Regions from separate parts of the Bhargavaea ullalensis genome, predicted to be linked through region 3. Evidence: riboswitches for the same ligand, from Rfam matches in the RefSeq annotation. Region 3 holds a riboswitch; each other region holds the start of a gene.
The links. A riboswitch is a leader RNA that binds a small molecule or an ion and turns the genes downstream of it on or off. The one in region 3 is predicted to bind thiamine pyrophosphate.
Positions count from the first base shown of each region.

Region 1: it holds a riboswitch for thiamine pyrophosphate, as region 3 does, so the genes downstream of both, tenA (thiaminase II) here and thiT (energy-coupled thiamine transporter ThiT) in region 3, are expected to answer to the same signal.
Region 2: it holds a riboswitch for thiamine pyrophosphate, as region 3 does, so the genes downstream of both, ACFFIY_RS08470 (YkoF family thiamine/hydroxymethylpyrimidine-binding protein) here and thiT (energy-coupled thiamine transporter ThiT) in region 3, are expected to answer to the same signal.

Region 1 covers NZ_JBHLWY010000043.1:96,283-102,893, reverse strand. The annotation lists gene ACFFIY_RS12535 (hypothetical protein) at 1-78, shown strand, start outside; gene ACFFIY_RS12530 (histidine kinase) at 125-307, shown strand; gene ACFFIY_RS12525 (GNAT family N-acetyltransferase) at 348-863, opposite strand; gene ACFFIY_RS12520 (MarR family winged helix-turn-helix transcriptional regulator) at 891-1,343, opposite strand; gene ACFFIY_RS12515 (YczE/YyaS/YitT family protein) at 1,453-2,085, shown strand; gene thiW (energy coupling factor transporter S component ThiW) at 2,111-2,605, opposite strand; gene thiE (thiamine phosphate synthase) at 2,602-3,234, opposite strand; gene thiD (bifunctional hydroxymethylpyrimidine kinase/phosphomethylpyrimidine kinase) at 3,257-4,093, opposite strand; gene thiM (hydroxyethylthiazole kinase) at 4,090-4,890, opposite strand; gene tenA (thiaminase II) at 4,887-5,570, opposite strand; TPP riboswitch at 5,661-5,768, opposite strand; gene ACFFIY_RS12485 (hypothetical protein) at 5,861-6,412, shown strand; gene ACFFIY_RS12480 (AbrB/MazE/SpoVT family DNA-binding domain-containing protein) at 6,604-6,611, shown strand, end outside.
Region 2 covers NZ_JBHLWY010000036.1:23,617-30,227, forward strand. The annotation lists gene ACFFIY_RS08455 (DUF2306 domain-containing protein) at 1-303, opposite strand, end outside; gene ACFFIY_RS08460 (competence protein ComK) at 450-998, opposite strand; gene ACFFIY_RS08465 (DUF2971 domain-containing protein) at 1,420-2,262, opposite strand; TPP riboswitch at 2,401-2,507, shown strand; gene ACFFIY_RS08470 (YkoF family thiamine/hydroxymethylpyrimidine-binding protein) at 2,603-3,199, shown strand; gene ACFFIY_RS08475 (ECF transporter S component) at 3,202-3,780, shown strand; gene ACFFIY_RS08480 (ABC transporter ATP-binding protein) at 3,773-5,206, shown strand; gene ACFFIY_RS08485 (energy-coupling factor transporter transmembrane component T family protein) at 5,187-5,942, shown strand; gene ACFFIY_RS08490 (hypothetical protein) at 6,403-6,611, opposite strand, start outside.
Region 3 covers NZ_JBHLWY010000041.1:9,314-15,924, reverse strand. The annotation lists gene ACFFIY_RS09910 (M3 family oligoendopeptidase) at 1-399, opposite strand, end outside; gene ACFFIY_RS09905 (TspO-related membrane protein) at 567-1,313, shown strand; gene map (type I methionyl aminopeptidase) at 1,382-2,134, opposite strand; gene ACFFIY_RS09895 (magnetosome magnetite crystal formation protein family) at 2,203-2,544, opposite strand; TPP riboswitch at 2,709-2,815, shown strand; gene thiT (energy-coupled thiamine transporter ThiT) at 2,900-3,490, shown strand; gene ACFFIY_RS09885 (SGNH/GDSL hydrolase family protein) at 3,519-4,499, opposite strand; gene ACFFIY_RS09880 (DEAD/DEAH box helicase) at 4,499-5,779, opposite strand; gene cuyB (cysteate racemase) at 5,924-6,611, opposite strand, start outside.

The sequences.
Region 1 (6,611 bases), on a different contig from region 3:
AATCCCGGCTTCGGCAGACCGGGCTTTGGCGGACCGGGCTTCGGAGGTCCCGGCGGCTTTCAAGGCGGCGGCTACTGAGTTATGATAAACTATCCTTAACTCAACCAGTTAAAGGATGACACCATTGAAACGTGCACTCACATTCGCCATACCGATCATGCTCATCGTCGCCGGCGTCGCCTGGTGGTATTTGAACAAGGAGTTCCAGGACGTCCCGGAACTCCACCGCCTCTACATGGCGGTCGGCGCCGCCCTTCTCAGCGGCGTCCTCTCCTGGTTCCTCTTCCCTGAAGAACCGAAGGAATAGGCGCTGCCCCCCGCTTTTGCGGGGGTTTTTTATTGCTCGATCACAACCTTTTTGTCATAACCAGGTCGCGCTGTTCATCGGTTCCCATGAAAAATGAATGGGATCCGGTCTGAACAAAGCCGGATTTTTCGTAGAACCGGATGGCGTCCGGGTTATGTTCCCAGACACCGAGCCAGAGTCTGGTCTTGCCTCGTTCCCCGGCCAGCTTGACGGCCAAATCCATCAGTTGCCTGCCCAGTCCCCTGCCCTTGAACTTCGAGCGGATGTAGATGCGCTCGACTTCCATGGCGTCTTTGCCCATCTTTTCAGTCTGGGCAGTCCCTGTGTTTACTTTCAGGTAGCCCGCAGCTTCCCCTTCTGCGAAAACCAGGAAAAACTCCGATTGCGGTTCGGCCAGTTCGGCGGCCAGTTTTTCCGGCGCGAACGCAGTTTCAATGTAGGCCCGCATGATTTCTTGCGGATTGTGCGCCCCGAATGTCTCCTCGTACGTGTCTATTCCCACTGCCCGGATTGCCTCCAGGTCCTCCGCACCGCACTTTACTATTTCCGCCTTCATCTCTTTTTCTCCCCTTTCCCGGCCTGCTCAGTACTCCCGCCGGTTCCCTTTTTTAACATGCTCCCAGTCTTCTTCGACATTCTTCCTGATCCTGAAGAGGAGGTCTTCGGCAATCCGGATTTCTTCTTCCGAAAGTCCTTCCAGCGCCACGTGCCTGGAATGCTCATTTTCACGGATGATGAACGGGTAGATGTCTTCACCCATGACAGTCGGGTACAGCCGTTTGATTTTCCGGTTTTGCCCATCCTCCCGCTTTTCAATAAACCCGTTTGACTCCAGCTTCTTCACTGCGCGCGCCGCAGTCGTCCGGTCCACTTTGATCATTTCGGCGAGCTTCTCCTGGATGATCCCCGGGTTTTCACAAATCCGGACCACATATAAATACTGGCCCTTCGTCAGGTCAATTTCCTTGAACTCAATGTTGCTGATGGAATCAAGTGCCCTGGCGATCATTCCGATTTCACGGAGAATATCATTCATGAGCCGTCTCCTTTCAATTTATGTTGCATTTGCAACCAAAGCGTCTTATATTCAATTTAGCGCTTCTTTGTTGCACTTGCAACAATAACATCAGAAGGGAGCGACCGGCATGAGGTATTTGTTTTACGCGTCCGGTATTTTCATCCTGACATTCGGCATCTCGCTCACCATCCGTTCGGATTTCGGAACTTCTCCGTTTGATGCCATGCTCGTCGGACTGTCGAGGAATGTGGGCCTCACGGTCGGCAGCTGGGAAATCCTCATTGCGCTCGCCCTGATCGGCACGAATTCCCTGTTGTCCCGGCAGCGTCCGGAGCTCCTCGGCCTTGTGACCGCCTTGATCACCGGTGCCGGAATCGACCTTTGGCTGTTTCTTCTCAACGGATTCCATTTGCCGGTGAACGGGGCACTCCCGTTTCTCGGCTTTTTCTTCGGCATGCTGTTCATCGGGTTCGGCAACGCGGTTTATCTGCATACAAACTTTGCGCCGGTCCCCGTTGACCGCTTGACGCTCATCATCCGCAAGATGGTCCGCCCAAATCTGTTCATGGCCAGAACGTTGATTTACGCACTGTTCCTTGCGTTTGCATTGGCCGCCGGGGGGCCAATCGGAATCGGTACCGTCCTGACAGTCTGCTTTGGAGGACTTCTCCTGAACTTCTTTGCTCCGTATGCGGGGAAATGGATCAATCCTTTGCTGCAGAGACATGCACAAAATGCAAAGGACCCTTTCCCTCATTGAGAAGGAAAAGGTCCTTTTTTAAGGTTCAGTGCGTCAGCAGCCTCGAAGCCGCACCTTCCAGCCGGTGCACGAGCACAAAGCCGATGAGGGCGCCGCTCACGCTGGAGACGAGAAATGCCGGCAGGAAGAACAGCGCACCCGCCGAGGCGCCCATCAGGATGTTCGCATACGGGGCGGCGACGAGCGACGCGATGATGCCCGTGCCTGCCATCTCTCCTGCGGCGGCCGTCCAGACGCGTCCGGTTTTCCGGAAAAACAGTCCGGCCAGCAGGGCGCCGATCATGCCGCCCGGGAAGGCGAGCAGCGAGCCGGTTCCGGTCAAAATCCGGACAAGTGCCGTGAGAAAGGCGATCCCGACTGCAGGGGCCGGTCCGAGCATAACGGCGGCGATCACGTTCACGGCGTGCTGGACGGGGAAGGCCCGCGCGACACCGGCCGGAAACGAAACGAACACCGAGCCGGCGACCGCGATTGCCGTGAACATCGCCATGAGCATGAGCTTTTTCGTCTTGCCGTTCATTTCGAAACCTTTCCTGGCTCAAGTGCTTCCCGGACCGCCTGGCGGAGTTCCCGCGCGGCCCGTTCCGGATCGCCCGCATGCGCAATCGCACTGATCACCGAGACCCCGGATGCACCGGCTTCAATGACGGGCGCCGCGTTGTCTTCCCGAATGCCTCCGATGCCGACAATCGGAAGGTCCGGGTAAGCGGACTTTGCGCTGGTGATAAGTTCAGTGCCGGAGGCGGCCCGGGCATCTGGTTTGGACCGCGTCCCGTAGACTGGCCCCATGCCGAGGTAATCTGCGCCGGCGGAACGGGCGGCGGCCGCTTCGTTTACGTCGTGGGCCGAGACGCCAAGGATCATCCGGTTGCCGATCCGGCGGCGGATCTCTGCCGCATTTCCGTCTTCCTGGCCGATGTGCAGTCCGTCGGCGCCGGTCGCAACCGCCAGTTCCAGGTCATCATTGACGATGAACGGGACCCCGTACTGCCGGCAAAGATCCCGGCAGCCGGCGGCAAAGTCCGCAAGAGGCTCCCCTTTCAGCGCGCCCGGCCCTTTTTCGCGGAGCTGAAAGCAGGTCACGCCGCCGCGAAGCGCCGATCCGAGCACGGCGAGCGGGTCGCGGCCCGCCGTATTGCCGCTTCCCATGATAAAATAAACCGCCAGTTGTTCACGATTCAACGGTGATCGCCCCTTTCGCCGACATGCCGCCGATCCGGTGGTAGGCCCAGTGGTTTGTCGGCCCGTGGCCCGATCCGATGCCGAGCCCGTCGGAGATCGCCGCCTGGATGAACCGCTTTGCTCCTTCCGCGGCGTCCGGCAATGTTTGCCCGGCCGCGAGGAATGCGGTCAGTGCGGCGGAAAACGTGCAGCCCGTCCCGTGTGTGTCCTTCGTGTGGATCCGCTCACTCGAGAGGACCATCCGGCTGCCGTCACGGTCCATGTACAGGTCGGATGCCCGGCGCTCATCCGTGCGGTGTCCGCCCTTGACAATGACCGCCCGCGCACCCATCCCGAGCAGGCTGCGGCCGGCCTTTTCCATGTCGGACTCGCTCCGGATGTCCATGCCGGTGAGGACTTCCGCTTCCGGGATGTTCGGAGTGATGACCGCCGCCAGCGGGATCAGTTCCTTGGCGAGCGCGTCCACCGCCTCCTGCTGCAAGAGGTTCGCACCGCCCTTTGCGATCATGACCGGATCCACGACGAGCGCCGGCCGGTCCGCCTCCTCAAGTGACCGGGCAACCGCGCGGATGATCTCTGCTGAAAACAGCATGCCGGTTTTCACGGCGGATACTTCGAAGTCTCCGAACACCGCGTCCGTCTGCGCCGTCACGGCTTCCCCTCCGAGCGGCCACACGCCGTGGACGCCGAGCGTATTCTGTGCGGTGACCGCTGTAATTGCGGACGTGCCGAACACGCCGAGTTCCTGGAACGTCTTCAAGTCTGCCTGGATTCCGGCCCCGCCGCCGGAATCCGATCCGGCAATCGTCATGGCCACATGCGTCATGCCCGCACCTCCCTTGTTTCGGCTACCGCAGCTGCCTCCACGCCTTCCAGCAAATACAGCTGGTCGATGAATGCAGTCCCGAAGGTGCCCGGACCCTGCACACCGGCCGCTGCAAGCTCCCCGGCCGTTTTGTAAAATTTGAGGGCCTCCGCCACTGCCTCAAGCTTCGAGTCTCCGGCCGCGGCGATAAACGCGCCGCACACCGCGCTCAGGAGGCACCCCGTCCCCGTCACGCGCGACAGCAGTTCATGGCCGCCTTCGATCCGGAACGTCTTCATGCCGTCCGTGACGTAATCCACTTTTCCGGTGACCGCGACGAGGCAGCCATGCTCGCGTGCCGTCCTCTCCGCAACGGCACGGACATCCATCTTCCCGCTTCCCGCGTCGACGCCGGACGCCTGCCAGTCTTCCGCCGCAATCGCCGCAAGTTCGCCGGCGTTGCAGCGGATGAGCGTCACATCAAGGTTTCCGAGGATCCGCCGCACGGCTTCCCTCCGGAAAGAGGTCGCACCCGCGCCGACCGGGTCGAGGACGACCGGACGGCCTGCGCCGGCCGCTGCTTTTCCGGCGAGTTCCATCGAGTGCAGGCTGTCCGAATGAAGCGTTCCGATGTTCAGGACGGTGCAGGAGGCGGCCCTTGCCATTTCCCCGACTTCCTCCGGCGAGTCGGCCATGACCGGAGAGGCTCCGAGTGCCAGAAGTCCGTTCGCCTGGAAGTTGGCGACGACGATGTTCGTGATGCAGTGGACGAGCGGGCGCTGTGCGCGCACCCGGTCCGTGAAGGATCCGCTGCTCATCGGACCGCCTCCCGTTCTTCCGCCGTCCAGGTTTCAAGCGTCCAGGCCATCTCCCAGAACTTCAGTTCATAGAGGCTGCTTTTGCGGAAGTGCTCCGCGAGTTCTTGGATCCGTTCCTCGGGCAGGCCTTCGGCAAGACGGTCCATGCGGCCGATCTGTTCTTGGACCAGGCTGCCGAACCATTCAGAGCCGTAAGTCGCGATCCACTTGTCGTAGATCGGGTGGCCCGGCTTGGCGTCTTTCAGGCGCTCGCCGATCTCCCAGTACAGCCAGTAGCACGGCAGCAGCGCCGCGAGGGTGTCGGCAAGATCGCCGGTGAACGCCGCACGGTACATGTGCGATGTGTAGTTATAAGCGTTCGGAGCCGGCCGGAAAGCGGCGTGCTCCTCGGGCGTCACGCCGAGCAGCCCGAAAAATTCCTCGTGAAGCGACATTTCGGCAACACAGGTTTCCTCCGCATGCTTGGCGAAGCGCTGCGTCGTCACAAGATCCTTTGCGTGCACCGCACCGAGGGCCTGTACTTTTGCAAAATGGCTCAAGTAGTACGCATCCTGCAGCACGTAAAAGCGGAACACCTTTTCATCAAGCGTTCCGTCCGCCAGCGCCCGGACGAACGGATGGTTGAAGCTGTCCTCCCAGATTGCGTCGCATTCCTGTCTCACACTCTTGCAAAAACTCATCTCGTGCACTCCCTTTCAATGGTTGGCGAACACGAAAAAGCCGCTCCCTGATCAAAACGTCAGGAAGCGGCCTGGATATACATGGGGTCAAAGCGGATCGGCCCACTTCCCTACGCCGGTATGATCCGGATCAGGTTCGAAGGGTCCGCGCAGCACATGCACGTCTCAGCCGTTCTTCAGGCTCCCCCAGTGGCGGTTCGTATTCAATTGACGCCTACATCATATCATGAGGGGGAATAATTGCAACCATTGATTGATTTGCTAGAATTTAATAAAAGGAGTGGATGCTGTTGACCGCCATCGCCTGGCTGATCGTCGCCGTGGAAATCGGGTTCTGGGTGTTCATCGTCTCCGGACTCGCCGTGAGATACATACTCGGGAAAAAACGCGCGGGCTTCTGGCTGCTCGCCATGACGCCCGTCCTCGACCTCATCCTGCTCATCGCCACGACCCATGACCTGATGAACGGCGCAACCGCCTCACAGGCACACGGCATCGCCGCAATCTACCTCGGCGTCTCGCTCGCCTATGGACGGCGGATGATCCGCTGGGCGGATGAACGCTTCCGGTACTACATTTTGAAAAAAGGGCCGAAGCCGGCTAAGATGCATGGGTTTGCGCATGCCCGGGAATCCCTGAAAGGAAGCCTGCTCCACGCGGCAGCCTGGATTCTCGGCGGCGGCTACCTCGCAGCAATGATCGCTCTCGTCGGAAATCCCGGCCGGACGGAGGCACTGGAGCAGATCCTGAAAGTGTGGACGCTCGTGGCTGCCCTCGATCTCGCCATTTCGCTGTCGTATTTCATCTGGCCGAGAAAGCCGAAGAAAGACGTCCCATCGTAGACGCCGCAATCGAAAATAAGGCCGAAATCCCGAAAACTGAGTTTCCGCGGTCCCGGCCGGATCTTCTCTTTTCTGCCCTTTTTGGACACCAAAAAGGCTCCCTCCCGAAATTCCGTCAAAATGTATATACAAAGGCTATACATGGACACGGAATATGTGTTACAATAACGTTACCGCAAGGAGGGATTGTTGTGAAGAT
Region 2 (6,611 bases), on a different contig from region 3:
CGACCCGAGCACCCCCCCGATATGAGGACCCATCCAGCCCTTCTTCTTCCGCCTTGCGGAAATCAAGCCAAGCAGCGCATTCCCGTACGAAAAGAGCGCAATGTAAAACAGATAAGCACTATCCGCCCAGTTGACCACGGACATGACGAGCGCCGTGATGAACACGCACAAGTAGGAGGCATGATAAACGGTGCCCGCCGACGTATGCCGGCCCCGCCGCTTCGGTGCCTGCAAAGCGAACAGTCCCGTGATGAGACAGACGATTCCCGACAAGATGTGGACAACGAGAAACATATTGAACATATACGTTTCCTCCTTCATCGCTCTCGGTTCTCCCGGTTCCTTTAACCATCCTACGTCCGGGAAGATGAATGGTTTCATGGAGTGGACGCGGCTGATCAGTGATTCTATTTAAAAAGGAACAGCCGCGGCTGTTCCTTGCAGTTCTGTTATTCCTTTTTCCCGGTCTTCCGGATGCCTTCTCCTTTGATGAAATGGTAGGTCACACCCGGCTCGAATGCCTGCGTCATGCGATCGTCAGGCCGTTCAAGGTGATGGCGGAAAAAGAGGGCTTTCTGGAATTGGTGATAAAAGCTGTGGAGGCTGATGCCGGCGACGATGCTGGCGCCGCCGGTCAGGCTGATCCGCGTTGATCCCTTTTCCTCTTCATTGAAATCAATGATGTGGTCGAGTGACAGCCACATGCACCCTTCCCTCGTCGAAGACTCCGTCGGCAAGAGGATGATCGGCTTCTCGGCTTTGATCAGGACGGGCAGGGTATGGTTCTTTTTCAAAATGTAAGCGGCCCCCTGCACGGCCCCCATATAGCTGGACGCGTAGGAGCGGAGCGTCCGGTCGATCAGGTGCCGGGGCTTCAGCTTGATGCTGAACGCCTCCTTCCCCTGCTCGAGGATGATTGATTCCGGATGGCCATACTTGTCGAAATCCGGCATGATGGCCATCGTTTGCGGCCCGATTCGATAGAAATCCTTATGCATTGCAACTACTTCCTCCTTCTGACTGTCTGCTTTTTAATACAAACACACGAGAAGTTAGCAACAAAGTACAAATGAATTTCCTGCACAGCACTGTTCCCTTTTGATATCCGGGACTGCCGGACACCTTTTTTCTCCTCCCTCCCCCGGCCCGCACAACATGCGGGCATTCCCAGGAACCTGTGCCGATGCCACCGAGTTGTCTCCTACAGCGTCGAACAGCGGACCTCGCCGTCTGCATATCCAAATGACTGTAAGTTTTCCTTTTCGATTCCTATTCTGTATTCATTATACCTATATCTGTTCGGGCTTGTCCATCCGTTTTTGGAATTTTGTTTAAATTAGCAGTATTTTGTTCTCATATGTCAAATTTTCATCAGTTCCGTTTCGCCGGAAGGGCCGTTCAGCCGACGGATCCCGGCTTTTATTCCGGCCGGAAATGCCGGAAAGTGAGCTTGAATTTCGTGCTGCTGTCGTCGATGTCGATCTCCCGGATCGGCAAGTTCTGCTCACGGGCGATGTCAAAGAGCGCCAATTTGTCGGATTCCCGGCACCGGTTTCCGAGGTACAGACCGCTCAGCCGCAGGCCCGCTTCCCCGTTTTCCAGCAGTTTGCCGCTTGTGCGCTCGCGGTTCGGCGGGACGATCCGGTATTCCTCTTCGTAATCCCACGAGTCGTGCTTCACGAAATGTGTTAAATACAAAAGTACCGGCTCCACCGCGGACACTTCCTGCGGCTTTAGTTCCCCTTTGAACAACAGATGCAGTTCATGCACCATCTTCTTCAGCAACACCGCCGCGTTCCGCCGGTCGTGTGCGTAGATCACCGGAAACAGCCGGTCGCCGTCGGTCACTTCATATTCCGCACAAAATCCCTGGTAGTTGTTCGTGTAGTGGGCCCACATCGGGAAGTTCTCAAGGTTCGCCGTGAAGCTCGCCGACAAAAACACCCGCCGGATCCGGTCGAGCAGCCGCTCCATCATTTCCGCTTCCCGCACATTCTCGAATTCCGATTCATCCAGCAGCACGGCCTTGAACTCAAACGGATCATTCAGGAATTCCGCCGCGCTCGCCCAGATTTCAGCGTTGCGGATCGAGGCGAGCCGGAGCTCGTTTTCCGTCTGCCAGTCCACCCGCCGCTCGTCGTACAAGGGAAAGAACTTGTACAGCCTGGCGGGGATGCATTCATTTTTATAGTCGATGGCGTCTTCGATCGAATGGTCGGCCAGCAGCGCCGCAAACTTCTTCAAGTCAAATTTCTCCGTCATGATGCCGATCCCTCCGTCTGTCCGTCTTGCCGCTCTTCCCTTCCTATACCCGATTTGCCGGATCCGCTTGCCATCCTCCGTCCAATCGCCTACACTTGGGGCAGCGGGCAGACCCGCGGCACGAAAAACTGCATACCGTCACTGCGCTGGGGGTGCCCGTCACGGGCTGAGATGAGAGCGAACGCTCCGATCCCTTTGGACTCGATCAGGTTAATACCTGCGTGAGGAAGTGCGGCGGATTTCATCGCGCCTGCCCTGTTTTCGCATGGCCATTATGGAATTCCGGCTGCATCTTCACGGGTGCGGCTTTTTTGTGTTTACTTTCAAGGGGGAATTCAACATGGATCAACTGCAATGCGGAACAAGCCCGATCGTCGGGTTCCGGTTCTCGCTCCACCCGATGACCGACCGGTTCGCCGACGTCATCACGGAGGCGATCAATGAAACCGACACATCGGCCGTCTGGATGCACACCGATGACGTCTCCACAGTCATCCGCGGAAAACAGGCGCATGTGTTCAATGTCGCCAAAGCCATTGCGCTCCACGCAGCGAAAACCGGCGTTCATGTCGCACTGAACGGGACGTTTTCCGCCGGTTGCCCGGGCGACTCAGCGGGCGATGTGTTCTTGGATAAGCCGGATGAACTGCTCAATACGGATCGGACAAAGCAATATGTATCATCCCAGTTCGCGCTTTATCCGATGAACAACCCCGGCTACATGGAGGTCATCTACCGGGAAGTCGACCGGGCGAAGGCGTCCGGCGTTTTCAACGAATCGATGCATTACGCGAGCGGCATCCACGGGGACATCCACGACGTTTTTGATTTCTACGAGGAGGCATTTTCGAACGCCCGCTCCGACGAGCACCGCCATCTCGTCATGACCGTCTCGATGAGCATCAATTCCCCGTCCCACGGAGGAGCCGGCCGATGACGATGAAATCTTGGAAGCTGAAAGAAATCGTCCTCATGTCGCTGTTCGGCGTCGTCTTCGGCATCATCTATCTCGTGTTCGTCCACTTCGGCAACCTCTGGGCAGGCGTCATCGGACCGCTCGCCTACGAATGGATCTTCGGCATCTGGTTTATCGTGTCGATCTTGTGCATGTCGATCATCCGCAAGCCCGGTGCCGCCTTCTTGCCGGAAACCTTGGCGGCGATCATCGAAGTGCTGCTCGGCAACGGCGCCGGCCCCCGCCTCATTCTATCGGGCATGGTGCAGGGTCTCGGGGCGGAGGCGGCGTTCGCCGTCACCGGGTACAAGCGGTTCAATCTGCCGGTCATGATGCTCGCGGGCGCCGGCTCTGCCTTGTTCAGCTTTGCGTACGGCTATTTCGTCTCGGGCTACGCGGCGCTTGATCCGAAATTTGTGATGATCATGCTCGCGCTCCGCGTGATGAGCGGAATCCTCATCGCCGGCGTCGGCGGCAAATACCTCGCGGACGGACTGCTCGCGACCGGTGCGCTCCGCGGCTATGCGATTTCTCGTGCAGGCAAGGGGGAGGCCCGTGCCTGAGGCGGTGTTCCGGCTGGAAGAGGTGTCTTTCCGGTTCCCCGAGGACGACCGGGCGGTGCTGAACGGAATTTCATTTGAGATCAGGCGGGGTGAGCGCGTCGTGTTGTCCGGTCCGAGCGGTTGCGGCAAAAGCACGCTGCTTTATTTGCTGAACCGGCTGTATCCGGCGAACTGTGACGGCATCGTCGGAGGGACGGTCCGGCTGTTCGGCCGGTTGTCCGAGGTGTGGAAGCCCGGCGAGATCAACCGGTTCGTCGCGACCGTCTTCCAGGACCCCGATGCCCAGTTTTGCATGCCGACCGTCGAGCAGGAGCTCGCATTCACGCTCGAAAACCTGCGGGTGCCGCGCGAGGAAATGAAACGCCGGATCGTGGAAGTGCTGGCACTCACCGGGCTTGAAGAGCTGCGCGGTGCGGTCATCCAGAATCTGTCGGGCGGACAAAAACAGCGTGTCGCCGCCGCCTGCGCCCTCGTCATGCAGCCCGAAGTGCTTCTGCTGGACGAGCCGCTCGCCCATCTCGATCCGCACACCGCGCGCGAACTTGTCCGCTGGCTCGATGGGCTCCAGAAGAAAACCGGTCTCACGGTCGTCGCCGTCGAGCACCGCCTCGACTTGTGGGACGGATTTTTTGACCGGGAGATCCGCCTCGGACCTGAAGGGCGGCTGACCGGGTGCGGGCCGTTTCTGCCCGGGCCGCCTATGCGTTTTCCCGAGCGGCCGGCAGCAATTGGCGAAGAGGCTTCACTTCGTGTCGAGGAGTTATCTGTTTCGATCCGCGGACAGGAGATCCTGTCCAAGCTTTCATTCCAATTGAACGAATCCGAAATCGCCGTCATCGCCGGTCCGAACGGCAGCGGGAAATCGTCGCTTGCGAAGGCGCTCTGCGGCATTTACAAGAAATCCGGCGGGCGGGTCAATGCAGCCTCGGGCATCGGCTACGTGCCCCAGTCACCGGAATTCCTTTTCCTGACCGCTTCGGTCCGGGAAGAGCTGGCGTTTTCGGGGATAGCTTCTGGGGAGGAAGTGGACGGCTTGATGGAACGGCTCCGGCTTGAGGAGATTGCGGACGCCCACCCGTTTTCCGTCTCCCACGGACAAAAGCGGCGAGCGGCGATCGGGGCGATGCTCGCAGACAACCGGCCGGTCATCGTCATGGACGAGCCGACATCCGGCCAGGACGCCGCCGCGCTGCTTGAGCTGTATGAGCTGATCGACGAGCGCCGGCGGGAAGGGGTATCGTTCCTCATCATTACCCACGATATGGAATTCGCCGCCGCAATCGCCGATTCGGTGATGTTGATGAAAGACGGCGCACTCACGGGCAAGTTCCGTGCGGCTGACGTCTGGGCGGATCCCGGTCTGCTCGCCGCCCATCACCTGATCCCGCCGAAAGGAGCGAATGCGCATGAGCCGGCTTTTGCATGACATGAACCCGTCGGTGAAGTTTTTGGCCGTGATCGTCTCGATGCTGACGATGGCGTTTTTCTTTAACCCGTGGACGCCGCTCTTGTTCTGGGTCGGCCTGCTCGTCGTGCAAGTGCTCATGAGCCGGGTGAACTGGAAAGTCTGGGGCCTCATGATGCTGCCGATGGGGCTCGGCGCCGCCGGCTACCTCTGGACCACGCTCGTCTTCGGCGCGGACACTGGCGGAGAAGTGATCGGCTCGTTCCTCGGCATCGAAGTGACCGACGAACAATGGGCACGCGCCTGGTCGCTCGCGTTCCGGGTGCTCGCCTTCTCCGGTCTGTCGCTGCTGTTCGCCCTCACGACCGACCCGGTCACCTTCATCATGAGCCTCATGCAGCAGCTCCGCGTCCCGCCGAAGCTCGCCTACGGAACGATGGTCAGCTACCAGTTCCTGCCTGTCCTGAAAGATGAACTTGTCCAGATCCGCCAGGCCCAGCGCCTCCGCGGAGTCGACGAAGGCAAACACTGGTGGCAGCGCGCCCTCGGCATGCGCCGATTACTGATCCCGATGCTCGCCGGCGCCGTCCGCAAAGCCGAACGCGCCGCCTTCGCCATGGAAGCAAAAGGATTTACCGGAGAACCGCGGAGTGAATTTTACCAGCCGGTGAAGATCGGTGCGCGCGACTTTGCGCTCGGCGGGATGTTTTTGGTCCTGTTGGTGGGGAGTTGCGTAGCGGGGGTATGGCTTGGGTAAGTGAGTGAAGGAGTCGCATTTGGGGCGAGTGAGACGCTTTCGGTCCCGAGTGAGTCGCTAAGGGCCGCGAGTGAGTCGCTAAAGGTCCCGAGTGAGACGCAATGTGGCGCGAGTAAGTCGCTAGGGTCTTCGAGTGAGACCCAATCTGTCCCAAGTGCCGACGAAAGTCTTCAAGGGACGCTTTTCCGCCCATCTCACGGATTTCCAACATCTACGCGCTCACTCAAGCCTGATATGATTCCACTCGCGCGCTCAACGCGCTCACTCGAAGCGCCTATGATTCCACTCGCCCCCCTGTATATCCGATAGTGCAAACTCCATCAGTGGAAGAAAAAAGCGACACTGAACCAGATCCCTTCGGTGAGCGAGTGAGTCGCTATCCGCCGCGAGTGAGTCGCTATCAAATCTATGCAAAGAAAAACGTCCGGAAAGGCTCTCTTTCCGGACGTTTTCTTCCGCCTTACAGCACCTCTTCGTCTTCTGCTTCTTCCTCGACATCCACGTCGACGCCCATCACCTGCATCTTCGGGATAAACGCCTCAGTCCGGGCGAGCGCATTGCCGTACACGCGGGTCCGGTAATGTTTTCTCCGCCAGACGACGATCCAGCGCCGGTCGCCGAGGTCGAGCCCGCCGATGCACCGATTTAATTCCTCCATGTCGAGCACGA
Region 3 (6,611 bases):
GTCGTCCTGTTCCAGCAGCTCATCCCACACAGCCTGATCCGACTTGGCCAGCTTCTGCTGGAGAGACATGAACGCCGTCTGGAACTTCGCCCCGAGCGACGTCATCTCCCCCTGCAGCAACAAGGCCTGCTTGTCGGTCGTATCCTGCGCGGCATAGCACCCGATGACCGCCCCGGCTTCACGGAGATGATTCATCACGTCTTTCGTCTGTTCAAGAAGTTCCGCGACCCGGCCGGCGTCCGCAGCTTTTTCCGGCGCCGAAAAACCGCCGACTGCGTCTGCATACGACTGGACGAGCGCTGCTCCTTCGTCGAGATGCTGCCTGAGTTCCGAAGATCCGCTGCCGCCCTTGAAGAATGTTTCCAGGTCCCATGTTTCCGGATATGTCTTGGTTGTCATCAAAATTCCCCCTGCCCGTTTGCCAATTTTCACAAAAATGAAATCCTCTCTATTATAACACGCTTTTTCGGCTGGCGAAACGTTCCAACTGGCAATAAGCTGTCACACTTTCCGGCGTACGGGACGTCGAACGCATGTATACTATTCTAAGTAGGAGGTGAAGATGATTGATCCGACAACTGTTCATGGGAATCGCGCTGCTTGCCGCAGCCGGATTCCAGGCGGCGGGCTACTTCATGCCGGCCGGCGGCCATCCGGCGGACGAGATTGCCGGACGGCTTCCGGTCATTTTCATGCCGGCCCGGTTCTCGGCGGTCCTCCTGCTGGCCGTCTATCCGCTTCTCGCCCTCTGGGTGCTCCGCTTCCGTAAAGGCGGCGAAGAAGCCGGCCTGCTGAATCTGCGGGCCGGATTATTCATCGGCACTTGCCTGGCGCAGGTTGCCAAGCTTGTTGCCTGGCAGGACGGTCACTTTTCCGCCGCCATTCTGGCCGGACTGCTGCAGGTCCTTCTGCTCGCGGTCCTGTATTTCAGCTATCCGCGCCGCCTCAACTCGCCGGCCGGCCGGATCCCTGTTTCCGCCCTGTTTTCATGGAGCCTGTTCTGCCTGCTCGCCATCGTTCACTATACACTGGAGTTCCATGACTGGAACGGCTTTGGCCTGAGCGATCCGCTCTGGGCGATCCTTACGAATACGTTCGCCGCGGCAGTGGCACTCCACTTTCTCCATCATTACGGGGACCGGACATTTGCACTCGTCTTCGCCTGGAACGCGGCGATGGTCGCCTTCCACAATCTGCTGGACGAACCGTTTGTCACGGCGGCCTCGCTGTTTCTTGCAGGAACGGCGGTCGTCTGGACGTTCCTTGACATGCGAAAACCGGTCCAGCGACTGGAAACAGCCGAAAACGAATAAACCCATACATTCAAAACGGCCCTCGGGAATTCCTCCCGGGGCCGTTTTTCCGTTCATTCAATTTCCAATCAATCGTCCAGTTCCGTGATGAGCTCAGGACCGTCCTTCGTGACGATGATCGTGTGCTCGATCTGGGCGACGAGCGATTTGTCCGGCGTGATGAACGCCCAGCCGTCTCCGCCCTCGATGATGTGCTCCGCCTTTTCCGAAATGAACGGTTCGACCGCGAGCACCATGCCTTCCTTCAGGAGCGTCGTGTCCCAGCGCTCATAATAGTTCAGCACATGTTCCGGCGGCTCGTGAAGAGAACGTCCGACACCGTGGCCGGTCAGGTTTTTGATCACGTGAAGCCCGTGGTCGCGCGCTTCACGCTCGACCGCCTTGCCGATCGCGTTGAGGCGCCCGCCCGGCTTCACTTTCGTCATCGCCCGGTCAAATGCGCTTTTCGCCACGTCGCACAGCTTCTGCTTGCGCTCATCCGGTGCCCCGACGACGAACGAGATGCCCGTATCCGCAAAATATCCGTTCAGGGAGCCGGAGACATCGATATTGATCATGTCCCCTTCCTGGAGAGCATGATTCCCCGGAATCCCGTGCGCGACCACGTGATTCACGCTGATGCACGTATAGCCCGGAAAATCATACTCGCCCATCGGACCGGACACCGCACCCGCTTCATCAAACATGCGGCCGGCAATTTCGTCGAGTTCCTTCGTTGTGACACCCGGCTTCGTCGCCGCCTTCAGCGCCTCGCGGATTTCCGCCATCACACGGCCGGCTTTCCGGAGGGACTCATAATCCTCTGTCGTTTTTGCGATCATCTTTTCAGCACTTCCTTCTATGGTTTCCACCTTCCACTATACCACAGACCGGACTCCGCAAAAAACGCTCAGCTCCTCAGCGCCCGCACTCCCGCCCACACACACCAAAGAAAAGCGAGCCCCTGCGCCCCCGCGAACAAGAACGCCAGCACGAGCTGCATCCCCGCATGCCCGGCCGTCGGCAACTCTCCCGTGAACGGCGCCCGGCGGAATGCATTCGCCGCCGCAACCGTCATGGCAAGAAGGGCCGCGAACGGCACGGCCGGGATGAGCTGGATGAGACACGCCCGCTTCGCATGGCGCCGGACGGACGGCTCGCCCGATGCGAAGAACACGACAAGCGGAAACAAAAGCGGGGCGAAGATGACACTGAAATAGTTGAGTGAAGACAAGAGGCGGGACTGATCCATAAGGCGGCTCCTTTCTTGCGTCCGGTTGTTTTTCTGCCGGTTCGGAAGGCTGTATTAGCGTACGGGAATCCAGTGGAAAGGGTGACCGGCCGGCCCTGCAGAACCTGTCCGGGCTTGAAGTCATCCATCTTATGTACTATACTGAAGGCGTCCATACTGAATATTGAAACCACAAGGGGAGCCGCCGGCGCGGCTGAGAGTGGACGGCAACGGTCCAGACTCTTCGAACCTGTAAGATCATTCTTGCGCAGGGATGTGGATGGAAAAAGATGCCTGAAGGCGTCCGGTTCTGTCCCGGATGTCTTTTTTTGATTGCATCCCCATCTTGCGACTATCACATTAGGGGGATTTTCTCATGCAGCAGCGAAGCCGACTCCAATTTCTGATCGAAGTGGCGATCTTCTCCGCCATCGGAATCGTGCTTGATCAGATTTCAATCAAACTTTGGTTCCAGGGCGGTTCCATCAGCCTGACGATGGTGCCGATCATCCTGATGGCGTTCCGCTGGGGACTCGGTGGCGGCCTGCTCACCGGCCTCATCCTCGGGGTGCTCCAGATGTTCGCCGGCGCCTATATCATTCATCCTGTCCAGGGCTTCCTCGACTATCCGGCCGCCTATACGGTCATCGGGTTCGCGGGCCTGTTCGCCCCGCTCGTCGCCGCTGCGGCGAAAAAGGGAAACAAGACGGCCATGATCTGGGCGATTTCCGCCGGCACGGTGCTCGGCGGGATCCTGCGTTATGTGTGCCATGTGCTGTCGGGTGTCGTGTTCTTCGGCGCCACGGCGCTCGACCTCGGCGAAAACGTCTGGTGGTACTCGATCGTCTACAACGCCGGCTATATGATCCCGTCGATCATCCTCACGGCGGCCGTGAATGCACTCATCTTCACGGCGGCACCGCGCCTGCTCAAACTCAAGCAGCTTAAGCTGCAGTCTGTCCGGTAAGCGGTCCGGTTAAACCTTCCGCCTCTGTTCAGAATGGACCCCCGCCCCCAATCGGCGGGGTTTTTTGTTTGGTGGCGGATTCCACCAAAAAAACCCCCGGATTTCCGGAGGTTTCGGGCAGGATGGCATGGATGCCGGCTGCGTGTTCATATCGGGGATCGTCGGACGGGCGTTCCGCCGCTGCCCGGCGGCCGTCCGATGCGGAGGCTTCCCCGTCCAGGCGTTTCTGCATGTCTTCAAAAGACACCGGGTTCGGCGGCGGGAGCTCCCAGGGCGAAATGCTCATCCGGTACGGCGAGGCGTCGAAGAAGGCGTTCGCCATTTGCCGGTAGCCCTCGATGGACGGATGAACATCCGCCGGATTCGGGATGAAGGCTGCCGCCGTCGCTCCTTCGAACCGGTCAGAAACCGGGACAAAGACTGCACCCGCCGCTTCCGCTTCCTGCTTCAGGATGAGGTTGAGCCGGTCAAGCTGTTCACGCGTTCCCGCCTTCATCTTTTCCTTCACATGCGGATACGGGAAATAGTAACCCATGACATACACCTTGGCTCGCGGTGCGCGAACGGCGAGTTCACGGAGGATCTCCCCCATGTTTTTTCGCACACCGTTCAGTGCAAAGTCGGCGGGGATGCGGTCGAATGCAAGCGTGCCGTTCGCCGGGTCATGCCGGATGAGCCCGAGCAGGTCGTTCGCCCCGGCCGACACGGTGATCAGATTCGCCTGTCCGAGCAGTTGCTGCGCTTCTTCGGAACGGACGCGGTCCAGCACCTGGCGGGTAGTGAAGCCCGGGAAACTCAGGTCTTTTGAATAGTAGGCGAGCCCGATGTAGCGCTGCAGCTTCATCGCGATCAAGTCTGAATAGCCGGCGTCGATCGAGCGGGACGGCGTCTGGCCGGCGGCGAGCGAGTCGCCGAGCGCCACATAGACGACCCGTCCGCCGGCGCTTGCCGGACCGGCGGCCGGGATGAGGAGGAGAACGGCAATCAGTGCGGCCGCGAGTTTTTTCATCACTGCCCGCTCCGTTTTCCGCCGGTTTTCCCTTTTGTCTTCCCGCCGGATTTCGCCGATGGCTTTCCGTCCGCTTTCGACTGTGGCTTTGAGCCGGCCTTCGCATTCGTCCGGCCGCCTGTTTTCGCCTTGCCTGCTTTACCGCCGGCAGGCGCCGTTTTCGATGACCCTTCGATGAGCGCGCCTTTGTGCCACACTTTCTGGAGCGGCTTGCCCGTCAGTTCTCGCGTCAGCTTCCGGTACGTTTTTTCGTCCGGATAAGAGACGAGCGAGAGGACTTCGCCGTCCGCCCCGGCGCGTCCCGTGCGTCCGGATCGGTGGGTGTATTGCTCCGCGGTGCGCGGCACGTCGATATGGATGACGTGAGACAGTCCGCTGATGTCGAGTCCCCGTGCCGCCACGTCCGTGGCGATGAGGATGCGGACCTTTCCGTCTCGGAAGTCGTCGAGTGCCCGTTTGCGCTCCATTTTGTTCATGCCGGAGTGAAGGACGGCGACCGGCGCGTCGTCAAATTTCAGTTTTGACTCTTTCATGAGCAGCTGGTCGGTGTTATTGATGAAGGCGAGGGCGTGCACGTTTTCCTGGTGGGACAGCCGGCGGATCAGGTCGGTCTTGTCTCGTTCTTCGACTTTTACGAACGAATGGACGACCTTCCCTTGTGCCGGCATTTCGCCTGCCTCCACCCGGATATGAAGCGGATCCGTCATGAACCGGTCCGCCACGAGCCGGATTTCATCGGTCACCGTCGCGGAAACGACCGAGACCCGGCAGTCGGGAGACGCGGCATCGATGAGCGACCTCACGTCCGACCGGTTTTCGCGGCCGAGCAGCTGATCGCCTTCGTCCAGCACGATATGCCGGATGTCGTGCATCTTCAGCTTGCGGTCGTTCGCCAGTTCCCGGATCCGGCCCGGCGTTCCGACGACGATCGTCGGCTTTTTCTTGAGCTTCTCGATCTGGCGCTGCTTGTTTGCGCCGCCGATGAGCTGGGTCACGGTGACATCCGTGCCTTCCGTCCAGTTGCGCAGCACTTCCAGGATTTGCATGCACAGTTCCTGGGACGGCGCCATGATGAGCGCTTCCGTCCGGTTTGAGCCGCCGTCGACAAGCATCAGCAGCGGAATCACATAGGCAAGCGTCTTGCCCGATCCGGTCGGGGACTCGGCGACAACATCCCGGCCATCGAGCATCGCCGGAATCATCCTCGCCTGGATCGGCATCTCACTCTCAAATGTCCATTTCTCTTTTAGTTCAGGATCCAGCCGTTCCAGAAATCCCATCTGTCATACCCCGTTTCGATTGCGTTGTGATTGTGTCCATTTTAGCATATGGGCGGGCCGTTCTCACCGCGGGAACCGCCAATCCCTCTCCCGGTAAGCCGAAAAAGCGGCCGGGCATTCGGTCTGCCCGGCCGCACAATGTCTTTATTCAGGCTTCAGCCGGTGACCGCAGGCTTCGATCGCCGCTTCTGCGAGCACGCGGAGCGAGTCAAGATATCGGCCGTCAAGATGGAGCTCCTGTTTCACGACCGACAGCTCGGTGCAGCCGAGGATGACCCGGTCACAACCCCTGCCGGCCATGTGGCGGTCGATCCGGCCCCACGTTTCCCGGTCCGCGGGGCGTCCGGCCTTGATGTTGTCGTAGATGACCGACATGACGTCCCGCTGGATCTCAGGCGACGGAAGAACGGGCTCGATGCCGCGCCGGTGACAGGCCGCCTGATACACTTCGGAGGCGACGGTCCCGTCGGTCGCGAGGATCCCGAGCATCCGGGCGCCTTCCCGCTCCGCCCGCGCGACCGTTTCCTCGATCATGTTGAGCACCGGCACCGGGGAGGCTTTCACGATATCTCCGTAAAACGTGTGCGCCGTATTGCACGGGATGGCGATGAGTCCGGCCCCGGCCTCCGCCAGCCGCTCCGTATCCGCGATGATCACGGGAACCGGATCCGGCTTCGTGCGGTCCAGGATGTACGCCGTCCGGTCGGGAATGTTCGTATTGTTTGTGATGACCATGTCGACATGGTCCTGGTCACATGCGGCATCGGTGCGGCGGACGATCATTTCGCCGATGTACATCGTCGCGAGCGGGCCGACGCCGCCGAGAATGCCC